Lacrimispora indolis DSM 755: one gene and its partners. Each later gene encodes a partner of the first gene's protein in a complex. Links are inferred from orthologs where the notes say so. Each region holds a gene or a part of one and is shown in the gene's direction. Other genes may lie near its edges.

What was found. The genes of interacting proteins can lie anywhere in the genome.
Region 2: pfkA (region 1) and rny share a complex: the UniProt entries of both Bacillus subtilis proteins name them as parts of the possible RNA degradosome complex. The link is inferred for Lacrimispora indolis DSM 755 from one-to-one orthologs.
Region 3: pfkA (region 1) and K401_RS0117375 share a complex: the UniProt entries of both Bacillus subtilis proteins name them as parts of the possible RNA degradosome complex. The link is inferred for Lacrimispora indolis DSM 755 from one-to-one orthologs.

The regions. Positions count from the first base shown.
Region 1 is NZ_AZUI01000001.1:273,079-276,749, reverse strand. Bases 373-3,196 are described here. They hold pfkA (6-phosphofructokinase), read left to right. Parts: upstream 373-1,209; coding sequence 1,210-2,184; downstream 2,185-3,196. Other genes in these bases: K401_RS0101340 (glycoside hydrolase family 88/105 protein), read left to right, coding at 3,057-3,196; K401_RS0101350 (lactate utilization protein), read left to right, coding at 2,251-2,844; K401_RS0101360 (DNA polymerase III subunit alpha), read left to right, coding at 373-1,144. In the rest of the region: more of K401_RS0101360, read left to right, coding at 1-372; more of K401_RS0101340, read left to right, coding at 3,197-3,671. UniProt on the Bacillus subtilis protein: Catalyzes the phosphorylation of D-fructose 6-phosphate to fructose 1,6-bisphosphate by ATP, the first committing step of glycolysis.
Region 2 is NZ_AZUI01000001.1:2,906,654-2,910,379, forward strand. Bases 468-3,346 are described here. They hold rny (ribonuclease Y), read left to right. Parts: upstream 468-1,066; coding sequence 1,067-2,626; downstream 2,627-3,346. Other genes in these bases: K401_RS0113960 (regulatory protein RecX), read left to right, coding at 468-941; K401_RS0113970 (D-alanyl-D-alanine carboxypeptidase family protein), read left to right, coding at 2,700-3,346. Outside these bases: recombinase RecA, read left to right, coding at 1-267; more of K401_RS0113960, read left to right, coding at 333-467; more of K401_RS0113970, read left to right, coding at 3,347-3,726. UniProt on the Bacillus subtilis protein: Endoribonuclease that initiates mRNA decay. Initiates the decay of all SAM-dependent riboswitches, such as yitJ riboswitch. Involved in processing of the gapA operon mRNA, it cleaves between cggR and gapA.
Region 3 is NZ_AZUI01000001.1:3,615,557-3,619,358, forward strand. Bases 468-3,422 are described here. They hold K401_RS0117375 (polyribonucleotide nucleotidyltransferase), read left to right. Parts: upstream 468-857; coding sequence 858-2,987; downstream 2,988-3,422. Other genes in these bases: rpsO (30S ribosomal protein S15), read left to right, coding at 468-505; K401_RS0117380 (FadR/GntR family transcriptional regulator), read left to right, coding at 3,071-3,422. Outside these bases: more of rpsO, read left to right, coding at 239-467; more of K401_RS0117380, read left to right, coding at 3,423-3,745. UniProt on the Bacillus subtilis protein: Involved in mRNA degradation. Catalyzes the phosphorolysis of single-stranded polyribonucleotides processively in the 3'- to 5'-direction. Necessary for competence development in Bacillus subtilis.

The DNA.
Region 1 (3,671 bases):
CTCTGTTATGGACAATGTATCCAAGGTATCGGAATACATTCTAAGCTGCAGGCAGATGGGGATATCCATCCTTCCGCCGGATATCAATGAAGGAGAAAGCGGATTTTCCGTTTCCGGAAGATCAATACGCTATGGTCTGTCTGCCATTAAGAGCGTGGGAAAATCCGTGGTTGAGCTTATTGTGGCGGAGCGGGAGCAAAACGGTCTGTATCACGATATGGAAGATTTTATAGACCGGATGAGCAATAAGGAGGTCAACAAAAGAACTCTGGAAAATTTCATAAAATCAGGAGCATTGGATACCCTTCCTGGTACAAGAAAGCAGAAACTTCTGACCGCGCCGGATCTTTTGGAACAGAGAAGCAAGGAACGGAAGAATACCATGGAAGGCCAGATGACCTTGTTTGATATTGCAGGGGAAGAAGAAAAGACTCATTTTCAGGTGACCTTTCCCGATGTAGGGGAATTTTTAAAGGAAGACCTTCTTGCATTTGAAAAGGAGACCCTTGGCATCTATTTAAGCGGCCATCCCATGGAAGCCTTCGAATCCACCTGGAGAAATAATATCACCGCAACCACAATAGATTTTGTTGTGGATGAGGAAACGGGAAAAGCCGGTGTGGCTGACGGTGCTTATGTGACCATTGGAGGCATGATTACCGGAAAAACTGTAAAAACTACCAGAAATAATAAGATGATGGCATTTATCACCTTGGAAGACCTGGCAGGGGCAGTGGAAGTGATCGTGTTCCCAAAGGATTATGAGAGCAAGAGAGACCTTTTTGTGGAGGACTCCAAGGTATTCATACAGGGAAGAGTATCGGTAGGAGAAGACCCGGTGGGAAAGCTGATCTGTGAGCGGGTGACCCCATTCTCAGCCCTGCCAAAGGAGCTGTGGCTGAAATTTTCTGATAAGGAAACCTATATGGCCGTGGAAAGAGAAATTTTAGATGATTTAAAAGAATCGGAAGGTGATGATTCCGTCATCATTTATCTGGAAAAAGAGCGGGCCAGAAAGGTCTTGCCGGCTAACCGGAATGTAAATGCGGCGGGAAGACTCATCGATGCACTGGTAAAAAAACTTGGTGAAAAAAATGTCAGGCTCGTAGAAAAAAAACTTGAAAAGATTGGTAAAATGAATTAGAATACAACGTGTATGCAATGAGAAACTTACAAAAACAGATATCCGTGAATCAGGAGGAAGCTACTATGGCAAAACAAGTGAAAACCATCGGCGTATTAACCAGCGGCGGCGATGCACCAGGTATGAATGCTGCGATCCGTGCTATTGTCAGGACTGCAATCCATAAGGGATTGGAAGTAAAGGGGATCATGAGGGGATACGCAGGCCTTCTGCAGGAAGAAATCGTTGATATGACCAGCACCAGTGTATCCGATATCATCCACCGGGGCGGAACCGTTTTATATACAGCCAGATGCCAGGAGTTCACCACTGCCGAGGGGCAGAAAAAGGGCGCTGAGATCTGCAGAAAGCATAATATTGACGGCATAGTGGTCATTGGAGGAGACGGATCATTCAGGGGAGCAGGAAAGCTTTCTGCCCTTGGAATCAATACCATCGGACTTCCCGGAACCATTGATTTGGATATTGCCTGTACCGATTATACCATTGGCTTTGACACGGCTGTCAACACGGCTATGGAGGCCATTGATAAGGTACGTGATACATCTACCTCCCATGAACGCTGCAGCATCATTGAGGTAATGGGACGTAATGCAGGCTATATTGCCCTTTGGTGCGGTTTTGCCAACGGCGCAGAAGATATTCTTTTACCGGAGCGCTATGACGGGGATGAGCAGGCTCTCATCAACCGTATCATTGAGAACAGAAAACGGGGCAAAAAGCACCACATCATCATCAATGCAGAGGGGATCGGCCATTCTTCTTCCATGGCAAAGAGGATTGAGGCGGCAACAGGCATTGAGACCAGAGCCACCATACTGGGTCATATGCAGAGGGGCGGCGCTCCTACCTGTAAGGACCGTGTCTATGCTTCCATCATGGGCGCAAGGGCAGTGGAACTTCTCTGTGAGGGAAAGAGTAACCGTGTAATAGGATATAAGCATGGAGAATTCGTGGATCTGGATATTCAGGAAGCCCTTAGCATGACAAAGGACATCCCTGAGGATCAGTACCGGATCTGCAAAATGCTTGTGAGATAAGGAAACAGCGGAAGGTTTGACGGCCGGAAGAATACAGGCCTGTAGATATGGAAGGGGACGGAAGAGATGGAATATGGGGGAATCAGGCAAAACTTTGAAAAACACGGGTTTTCCACCCAGCTTTTCTCCACTAAGGAAGCAGCACGGGATTATCTAGTGTCTGCCCTGAAAAATCAGACCATTGGATTTGGAGGAAGTGTGACCCTTCAGGAGATGGGCTTATTTGAAGCGCTGCAGCAAACCAATGCCGTGGTATGGCACAACAAGGTACCTTCCAGGGATGTGCGGTACATGGCCAGTTGTGCGAACATCTATATAACCAGCGCCAATGCCGTAACAGAAGGCGGGCAGATCGTAAACATTGACGGGACAGGAAACCGGGTCGCTATGACCGCTTTTGGTCCCCAGACATGCTATTATGTTGTGGGCAAAAATAAAATCACCCCAAACCTAGAAAAGGCCATTTACCGGTGCAGGAATGTGGCTGCTCCGCAAAATGCCCGGAGAATCAATGCAAAGACTCCATGCGCCAGGAATGCAGACAAGTGCTATGACTGCAGCAGCCCAGCCCGCATCTGCCGAATAACGGCAGTCATTGACCGGGCGCCTATGGGCATGAAGTGTGAAGTCATCTTTGTGGATGAGGTATTGGGATATTAATAAAAGAATTCGGCGAGAGCAAACGGGACTTTTCAGTGAAATCCCGGCTGTTTCCCGCCTTTTTTTGTATGGGAACAATAAGAATTTTTCTTTAAGGGGATTTGACAACCGGAATCTTTCCGGTTATGCTGATATAAGGATGACCGCAAATGGATGGGAAAGCCTCGCGAATATCCGATTAACAAGGGACAGGAAGCAAGGAGAGAAAGAACATGGATGTAATTGAAAAGTATATCAATGAACTGATGGAAAAGAGTACGCCGGACCGTCCGGTATGGAACATCGAGAAACTGCTCCAGGGAGAGAAGGCCGGCTGGAATTACATAGACGGCTGTATGATCAAATCCATTTTAGAAATGTACGCCATCACCGGAGATTTAAAATATCTGGATTTTGCCGACACATTTATTGATTACCGGGTGAGAGAGGATGGAACCATAGATGGCTATGATGTGGAGGAACGGAATATCGATAATGTCAATGCAGGAAAAACCCTGTTTGAGCTTTACGATCTGACGGGAAAAGAAAAATACAGAAAGGCCATTGATCTGGTTTACAGCCAGATCGGGAAGATGCCCCGGACAAAAGAGGGAAACTTCTGGCACAAGAACATTTATCCAAACCAGGTATGGCTGGACGGCCTGTACATGTGCCAGCCATTTTATATGGAATATGAGACCCGGTTTCATAATAAGAAGAACTGCGGAGATATTTACAGCCAGTTTGCCAATGTGGTAAAGCTCATGAGGGATACGGAGACCGGGCTTTATTACCATGCATATGATTCCTCCAGGGAAATGTTCTGGTGCGATAAGATGACAGGACTG
Region 2 (3,726 bases), 2.6 Mb from region 1 along the record:
GATCTGGCTGTAAAAGAGAATATTGTGGAAAAGAGCGGAGCATGGTTTGCTTATAATAACGTTAAGATCGGCCAGGGACGGGAGAACGCCAAGACTTATCTTCAGGACAATCCGGCTGTTTGCCTGGAGATTGAGAATAAGGTCCGCATAAAGTATGGACTCCATGAAGAAGGCAGCGCAGCGCCGGAGGGCTCCGGTGGAGCTGCGGCCAAGGAAAGCAAAAGGATCAAGGCAGAAGGAAGCAAGGACGAAGCTCCTCAGGAGTAATGTTTAGAAAGATTTGGCCTCCGGGTTTATGAAGGCCGGAAAAATAGATAGAATAAGGGGCATATATGATAGTTACAGAGATCGTGCCCCTCGATAAGCGCAGGAGTAAAATCATTCTGGAGGATGATTTTACTCTTGTCCTTTATCGTGGGGAAATCAGAAGATTTGGAATTGAGGAAGGCAAGCCGCTTTCAGAGGAAACCTATCAGGAGATCCTGCAGGAAGTTTTACTAAAAAGAGCCAGAGAGAGGGTCCTCTATCTTTTGAAATCCTCGGACAAGACGGAGCAGGAACTGAGGCGGAAGCTAAAGGACGGAGGATATCCCAAGGAAGCCGCCGATTATGCCATAAATTTTTTAAAGGAGCACCGCTTTATCAATGACCAGGACTATGGACGCAGGTATGTGGAATTTAATCTGGAACGGAAAAGCGAAAGACAGATCCAGTACGAACTGCAAAAAAAAGGGCTGGATAAAGAGGTGATCCAGGAGATCCTTAGAGAGCAGCCGGTGAATGAGGAAGCCCAAATAAGGGCCTATGTGAGAAAGAAGTGCTTAAAGCCGGAAGAGATGGACTTTAAGGAACGCAGTAGGATCATGGCTGCTTTGGGAAGAAAAGGGTTTTCATACGATGCCATAAGCCATGTTTTAGGCGGCTTTTATAGTGATATCTGACAACGGGGAAAATGTGTATAAGTATACCGGAAACAGGGGCGAAATACTTGACATAATGTATAAAACAGTTTAAAATTGTAGTGTTGTATTGTTGTACAATGAAAATCTAATAAGGAGGTGCTCCTGTGTCAGTATCAGTATTCACGGCTGCATTGATTGCAATCGTTGCATCAGTAGTAGTTGCTTTTATTGCCTGGTCTGCTGCCATCACGTATCGTAAGAATACCTACGAAAGTAAAATTGGCACTGCAGAAGAAAAATCCCGGGAAATAATAGATGAAGCATTAAAGACCGCTGAGACAAAGAAGCGTGAAGCTCTCCTTGAGGCAAAAGAAGAGTCTTTAAAGACTAAGAATGAACTGGAGAAGGAAACCAGGGAAAGAAGAGCTGAGCTTCAACGTTATGAACGAAGAGTATTAAACAAGGAAGAAAACTTGGACAAGAAGTCCGAGGCTATGGAAAAACGAGAAGCAGGTCTGGCTGCTCGAGAGGACGCCCTGAATAAGAGAAATGCCGAAGTGGAATCTCTCTATGAGAAAGGCATTCAGGAACTGGAGAAAATTTCCGGACTTACCTCCGAACAGGCAAAAGAATATCTTTTAAAATCTGTTGAAGATGACGTAAAACATGACACTGCGAAATTAATTAAGGAACTTGACAACAAAGCAAAAGAAGAAGCCGAGAAAAAGGCAAAGGAATATGTGGTGACAGCCATCCAAAGATGTGCTGCTGACCATGTGGCAGAAACCACGGTTTCTGTTGTACAGCTTCCTAACGATGAGATGAAAGGCAGAATCATCGGAAGGGAAGGCCGTAACATCCGTACGTTAGAAACCCTTACGGGAGTAGAACTCATTATTGATGATACCCCTGAGGCAGTTGTATTATCCGGATTTGATCCGGTTCGTAGAGAAGTAGCCAGAATCGCATTGGAGCGCCTTATAGTGGATGGCCGTATTCATCCGGCAAGAATTGAAGAGATGGTGGAAAAGGCACAAAAAGAGGTAGAAACCAATATGCGTGAAGAAGGAGAAGCCGCTGCCCTTGAAGTGGGCATTCACGGACTTCATCCGGAACTCATCAGATTGCTTGGCAAGCTGAGATATAGGACAAGCTACGGACAGAATGCCTTAAAGCATTCCATTGAGGTGGCCCAATTGTCAGGGCTGTTAGCCGGAGAGATCGGCCTTGATATCCGTATGGCCAAACGCGCCGGTTTACTACATGACATCGGAAAAGCCGTTGACCATGAGATGGAAGGTTCTCACATTCAGCTGGGTGTGGAGTTGTGTAAGAAGTATAAGGAATCTGCAATCGTGCTGAACACTGTGGAATCTCATCATGGCGATGTTGAACCACAGAGTCTCATCGCTTGCATTGTCCAGGCAGCGGATACTATTTCTGCGGCAAGACCTGGGGCAAGAAGAGAAACTCTGGAGACATATACAAACAGATTAAAACAGTTAGAAGATATTACCAATTCCTTTAAAGGAGTGGACAAGTCCTTTGCCATTCAGGCAGGACGCGAAGTTCGGATTATGGTGGTTCCGGAACAGATTAACGATGATGACATGGTGCTTTTAGCCCGTGATATTTCCAAAAAAATTGAAGAATCCCTGGAGTACCCGGGACAAATCAAGGTCAACGTGATCCGGGAATCCAGAGTTACAGATTACGCGAAGTAAAATAAATGCCCTAAAACCGTATAATTTATTCTCATGCGGCTTTAGGGCATATTTCATGTCAGGAGGATGATACGTGAATCGGAGGATAAAAGTACTGATAAGCTGCATATTGGTCAGCCAGCTGTTTCTTATGACCGTATATGCAAAGCCGGACTGGCCGTCTGATACGGGCATCCAGGCAGAAGCCGGAATAATCATAGACGGGGATTCGGGAGCCGTTATATTTGGACAGAACATCCATGCTCCCTATCCGCCGGCCAGCATCACGAAAATCTTAACTGCCCTCATTGTTTTGGAGAAAGCAGATCTTGAGGACACGGTGACCTTTTCAAAGGATTCCATTTACAATGTGGAAGAAGGCAGCGGAAATAAATTAAATGTGGATACCGGAGATAAGCTCTCTGTGGAAGACTGTCTCTATTCCCTGATTCTCCATTCCTGCAATCAGGCGGCCAATGCCCTTGCAGAGCATGTGGCCGGAAGCAGGGAAGAATTTGTCGCCATGATGAATGAAAAGATACAGAGTCTTGGCTGTACAGAAAGCCATTTTGACAATCCTTCAGGCCTTAACGGAGATACCCAGTATGTGACTGCCTATGATATGGCCCTTATAGCAAAAGCGGCTTACAGCAATAAAAAGCTTGTGGAGATCAGTTCTGCCATCAGTCACAATATTCCTCCCACCTCCAATAACCCGGATGGGCTTACTATTTATAACGAACACCGTCTGGTAAAGACAACGGATCCAAATAGTGAATTTTACTGCCCCTCGGCAGTGGCCGGAAAGACCGGATATCTGATTAAGGCCGGAAATACCCTTGTTACCTATGGGGAGCAAGATGGTAAAAGACTTATTTCCGTCATTTTAAAAGGAAGTCCAAAGCAGTATTTTATTGATGGAAAGGCCCTTCTGGAATTTGGCTTCAGCCGCTTTGAGAATTTCCCTGTGACAGGGAATGAAACCGGCTACACCTCAGGAGAAGATCCGGTGGAAATCAACGGGACGGCTTATAAACCCTCTGACTTAGAATTGGAGCCGGATCAGGTTATAACCCTTCCCCAGGGAGCGGAGTTTTCCCAAGCGGATAAAACCCTGGTGT
Region 3 (3,802 bases), 3.3 Mb from region 1 along the record:
CCGATAAGCCAAAGCCTTTAGGGTACGTATAAAATGGCATTTTTATGGGTAAATTACAGGCATAGAGGGAGTTTTTGCCACTATAATTTGTTCCTGCTCTCAAATAGAAATAATTGACAACCACTTCTCCCTGTGGTAAACTGTATCAGTACAAATACGCGCCGATACCCGGTATTTCGGATACTCCAGCCAATGCTTGGTATGAGGTGAGACTTAAAGACTAAAGGAGGAAATCAACATGATTTCAAAGGAAAAGAAAGCAGCTATTATCGCTGAATTCGGCAGAAAGGCCGGCGACACAGGTTCACCGGAAGTACAGATCGCAATTCTGACAGAGAGAATCACAGAATTAACTGATCACCTTCAGAAGAACCCAAAAGATCATCATTCCAGAAGAGGCCTTCTGATGATGGTTGGACAGAGAAGAGGTCTTCTTGATTACTTAAAGAAGACAGACTTAGAAGGCTATCGTTCCTTAATCGAGAAGTTGGGAATCAGAAAATAATAAACCATTTAGGGTGGAGAACTTCTCCACCCTATCTGTCTATTAAGAAAAGAATATTAAAAGTAGAAGCATTCCCCGAGACCGCTGATGTGCGCGTAAAAGCAGAGCCAAAAGTTGGAGACAGGGGAAGGATATGCCCGCATATCCATCCCCTGTTTCCGGCTTTTGGCGAGCCACCGCGAACGAGGGACCAAAGGTCCCGAGTTTGCGGCGGCAGATTCTGCCTGCGGCAGATTCTGCTTATTCTCCCTGACGGGCTGCATAAGCAAACTCATTTTTGCGCGCAGATCAGTAGTTTCGGCGTCTTCTACTGTTAATATAAATTATTAATCCAATTAAAGGAGATACCAGTATGTACAAGAGTTTTAGTATGGATCTGGCCGGCAGGACATTGACCGTTGATGTCGGCAGAGTAGCAAAGCAGGCAAACGGCGCAGCGTTCATGCACTATGGTGACACCGTAGTATTAGCCACTGCAACTGCTTCTGATAAGCCAAGGGAGGGAATCGACTTCTTCCCCCTGAGCGTGGAATATGAAGAAAAATTATACGCCGTAGGAAAGATTCCCGGCGGCTTCAACAAAAGAGAGGGAAAAGCGTCTGAAAACGCCATTTTAACTTCCCGTGTCATTGACCGTCCCATGAGACCCCTGTTTCCAAAGGATTACCGTAACGATGTGACCTTAGACAACATCGTCATGTCCGTAGACCAGGACTGCAGCCCGGAGCTGACGGCTATGTTAGGCTCCGCCATTGCCACCTGCATTTCCGATATTCCTTTTGACGGTCCCTGTGCTTCCACCCAGATCGGCCTTGTAGACGGAGAACTTGTGGTAAACCCGACCCAGGCTCAGAAGCAGGTATCTGATATGGCTCTTACGGTGGCTTCCACAAGAGAAAAAGTCATCATGATCGAGGCAGGAGCCAATGAGGTTCCGGAAGATAAGATGATCGAGGCCATTTTCAAAGCTCATGAAGTAAACCAGGAAATCATCAAATTCATTGATACCATCGTAGCAGAATGCGGAAGGCCAAAGCATGAATACACCAGCTGCGCAGTGCCGGAAGAGTTATTTGCTGCCATTAAGGAAATTGTCACTCCGGAAGAGATGGAAGTTGCCGTATTTACCGATGAAAAGCAGGTAAGAGAAGAAAACATCCGCAAGATCACCCAGAAACTGGAAGAAGCCTTTGCAGAAAAGGAAGAGTGGCTGTCCGTATTAGGAGAAGCCATTTACCAGTACCAGAAAAAGACCGTCCGCAAGATGATCTTAAAAGACCACAAGCGTCCTGATGGCCGTGCCATGAATCAGATCCGCCATCTGGCAGCAGAGATCGATATGCTTCCAAGAGTGCATGGTTCCGCCATGTTCACCCGCGGCCAGACCCAGATTTTAAATATCTGTACCCTGGCTCCATTATCAGAAAGCCAGAGATTAGACGGCATTGATGATATGGAAACATCAAAGAGATATATGCACCACTACAATTTCCCGTCCTTCTCTGTAGGAGAGACAAGGCCTTCCAGAGGACCGGGACGCAGGGAGATCGGTCATGGCGCGCTGGCAGAAAGGGCATTGATCCCCGTACTTCCTTCAGGAGAAGAATTCCCATATGCAATCCGTACCGTTTCCGAGACCATGGAGTCCAATGGTTCCACCTCTCAGGCAAGCATCTGTTCCTCCTCCATGTCCTTAATGGCGGCAGGTGTTCCCATTAAAGCGGCTGTTGCAGGTATTTCCTGCGGTCTGGTTACCGGAGATACGGATGACGATTATATCGTTCTGACCGATATTCAGGGACTGGAAGATTTCTTCGGCGATATGGACTTTAAGGTGGGAGGAACCCATAAGGGTATAACTGCCATCCAGATGGATATTAAGATCCACGGCCTTACAAGACCGATCATTGAGGAAGCTATCCGAACCACCAGAGAAGCAAGACTTTATATCCTTGACGAGGTTATGGCAAAAGCCATTGCAGAGCCGCGTAAGGAAGTTGGCAAGTATGCTCCGAAGATCGATCAGATTTCCATTGATCCTCAGAAGATCGGCGATGTGGTAGGAAAGCAGGGTAAGGTGATCAATAAGATCATCGAAGAGACCGGCGTAAAGATCGACATTTCTGATGACGGAAGTGTATCTGTATGCGGAACCGACCAGGCTATGATCGACCGCGCGATCCAGATCATAAAGAGCATTGTAACAGAGATCGAAGCAGGTCAGGTCATCACAGGAAAGGTTGTCAGGATCATGAACTTTGGCGCCTTTGTTGAGCTGGCTCCCAACAAGGATGGAATGATCCACATTTCCAAGCTGTCTGAAAAGAGAGTGGCAAAGGTTGAAGATGTGGTCAACATCGGCGATGAAGTGACTGTTAAAGTCATTGAAGTTGACAAGATGGGCAGAATCAACTTAAGCATGAAGCCGGCAGATTTGGCTGCTAAGGCAGAAGATAAGAAAGAAGAAAAAGTGTCAGAATAAAATAATGATGCCATAAGGCAGACAGCGGACAGATTCATATCCATCTGCTGTCTGTTTTTTCTATCATAGGAAAGGGGAATACCATGGAAAAACAGACACTGGCAGAAGTTGCCTCCCAAAAGCTGCTGCAGATGATACAGGAAAAGGGGTATGTCCCAGGAGACAAGCTGCCTACTGAGGTGGAGTTGTCTGAGGTCCTGGAGGTGGGGCGCAATACGGTCCGTGAAGCGTTGAGAATCCTGATGTCCCGGAATATTGTCACCATCCGGCAGGGATCGGGAACCTTTCTCTCAGATAAAAATGGTGTGGCCGATGATCCTCTGGGTTTTACCATGATAGAAGACAGAAGAAAGCTGACGGAGGATCTGATTCAGGTCAGGGTCATGCTGGAACCTCCGATTGCAGCTCTGGCAGCCCAGAACGCCACGGAAGAGGATATCCGGTGTCTGGAGCAGATCCTTCTGGATCTGGAGGAAATGATAGAAAACCGGGAGGATTATTCGGAGAAGGATTCCCAGTTCCATGCCCAGATTGCCAACTGCAGCCATAATCTGGTCATGGCAAATCTGGTACCCGTGATCACGGATGGGGTCCATATTTTTGCTGTTTCAGTCCGGGAGACGGAGTATGAGCAGACACTCCTGTCACACCGCAGAATATTTGAAGCCATCAGGGACCGGAAACCGGTGGAGGCACAGCAGGCAATGAATTTCCATTTGATGTATAACGATAACCGTTATAAGGAAGAAGGCCGGTAAAGAAACTGATTCACAGGCCTAAATCAGGAAGAGAAAACTTAAATCGAGAAAAAGGTA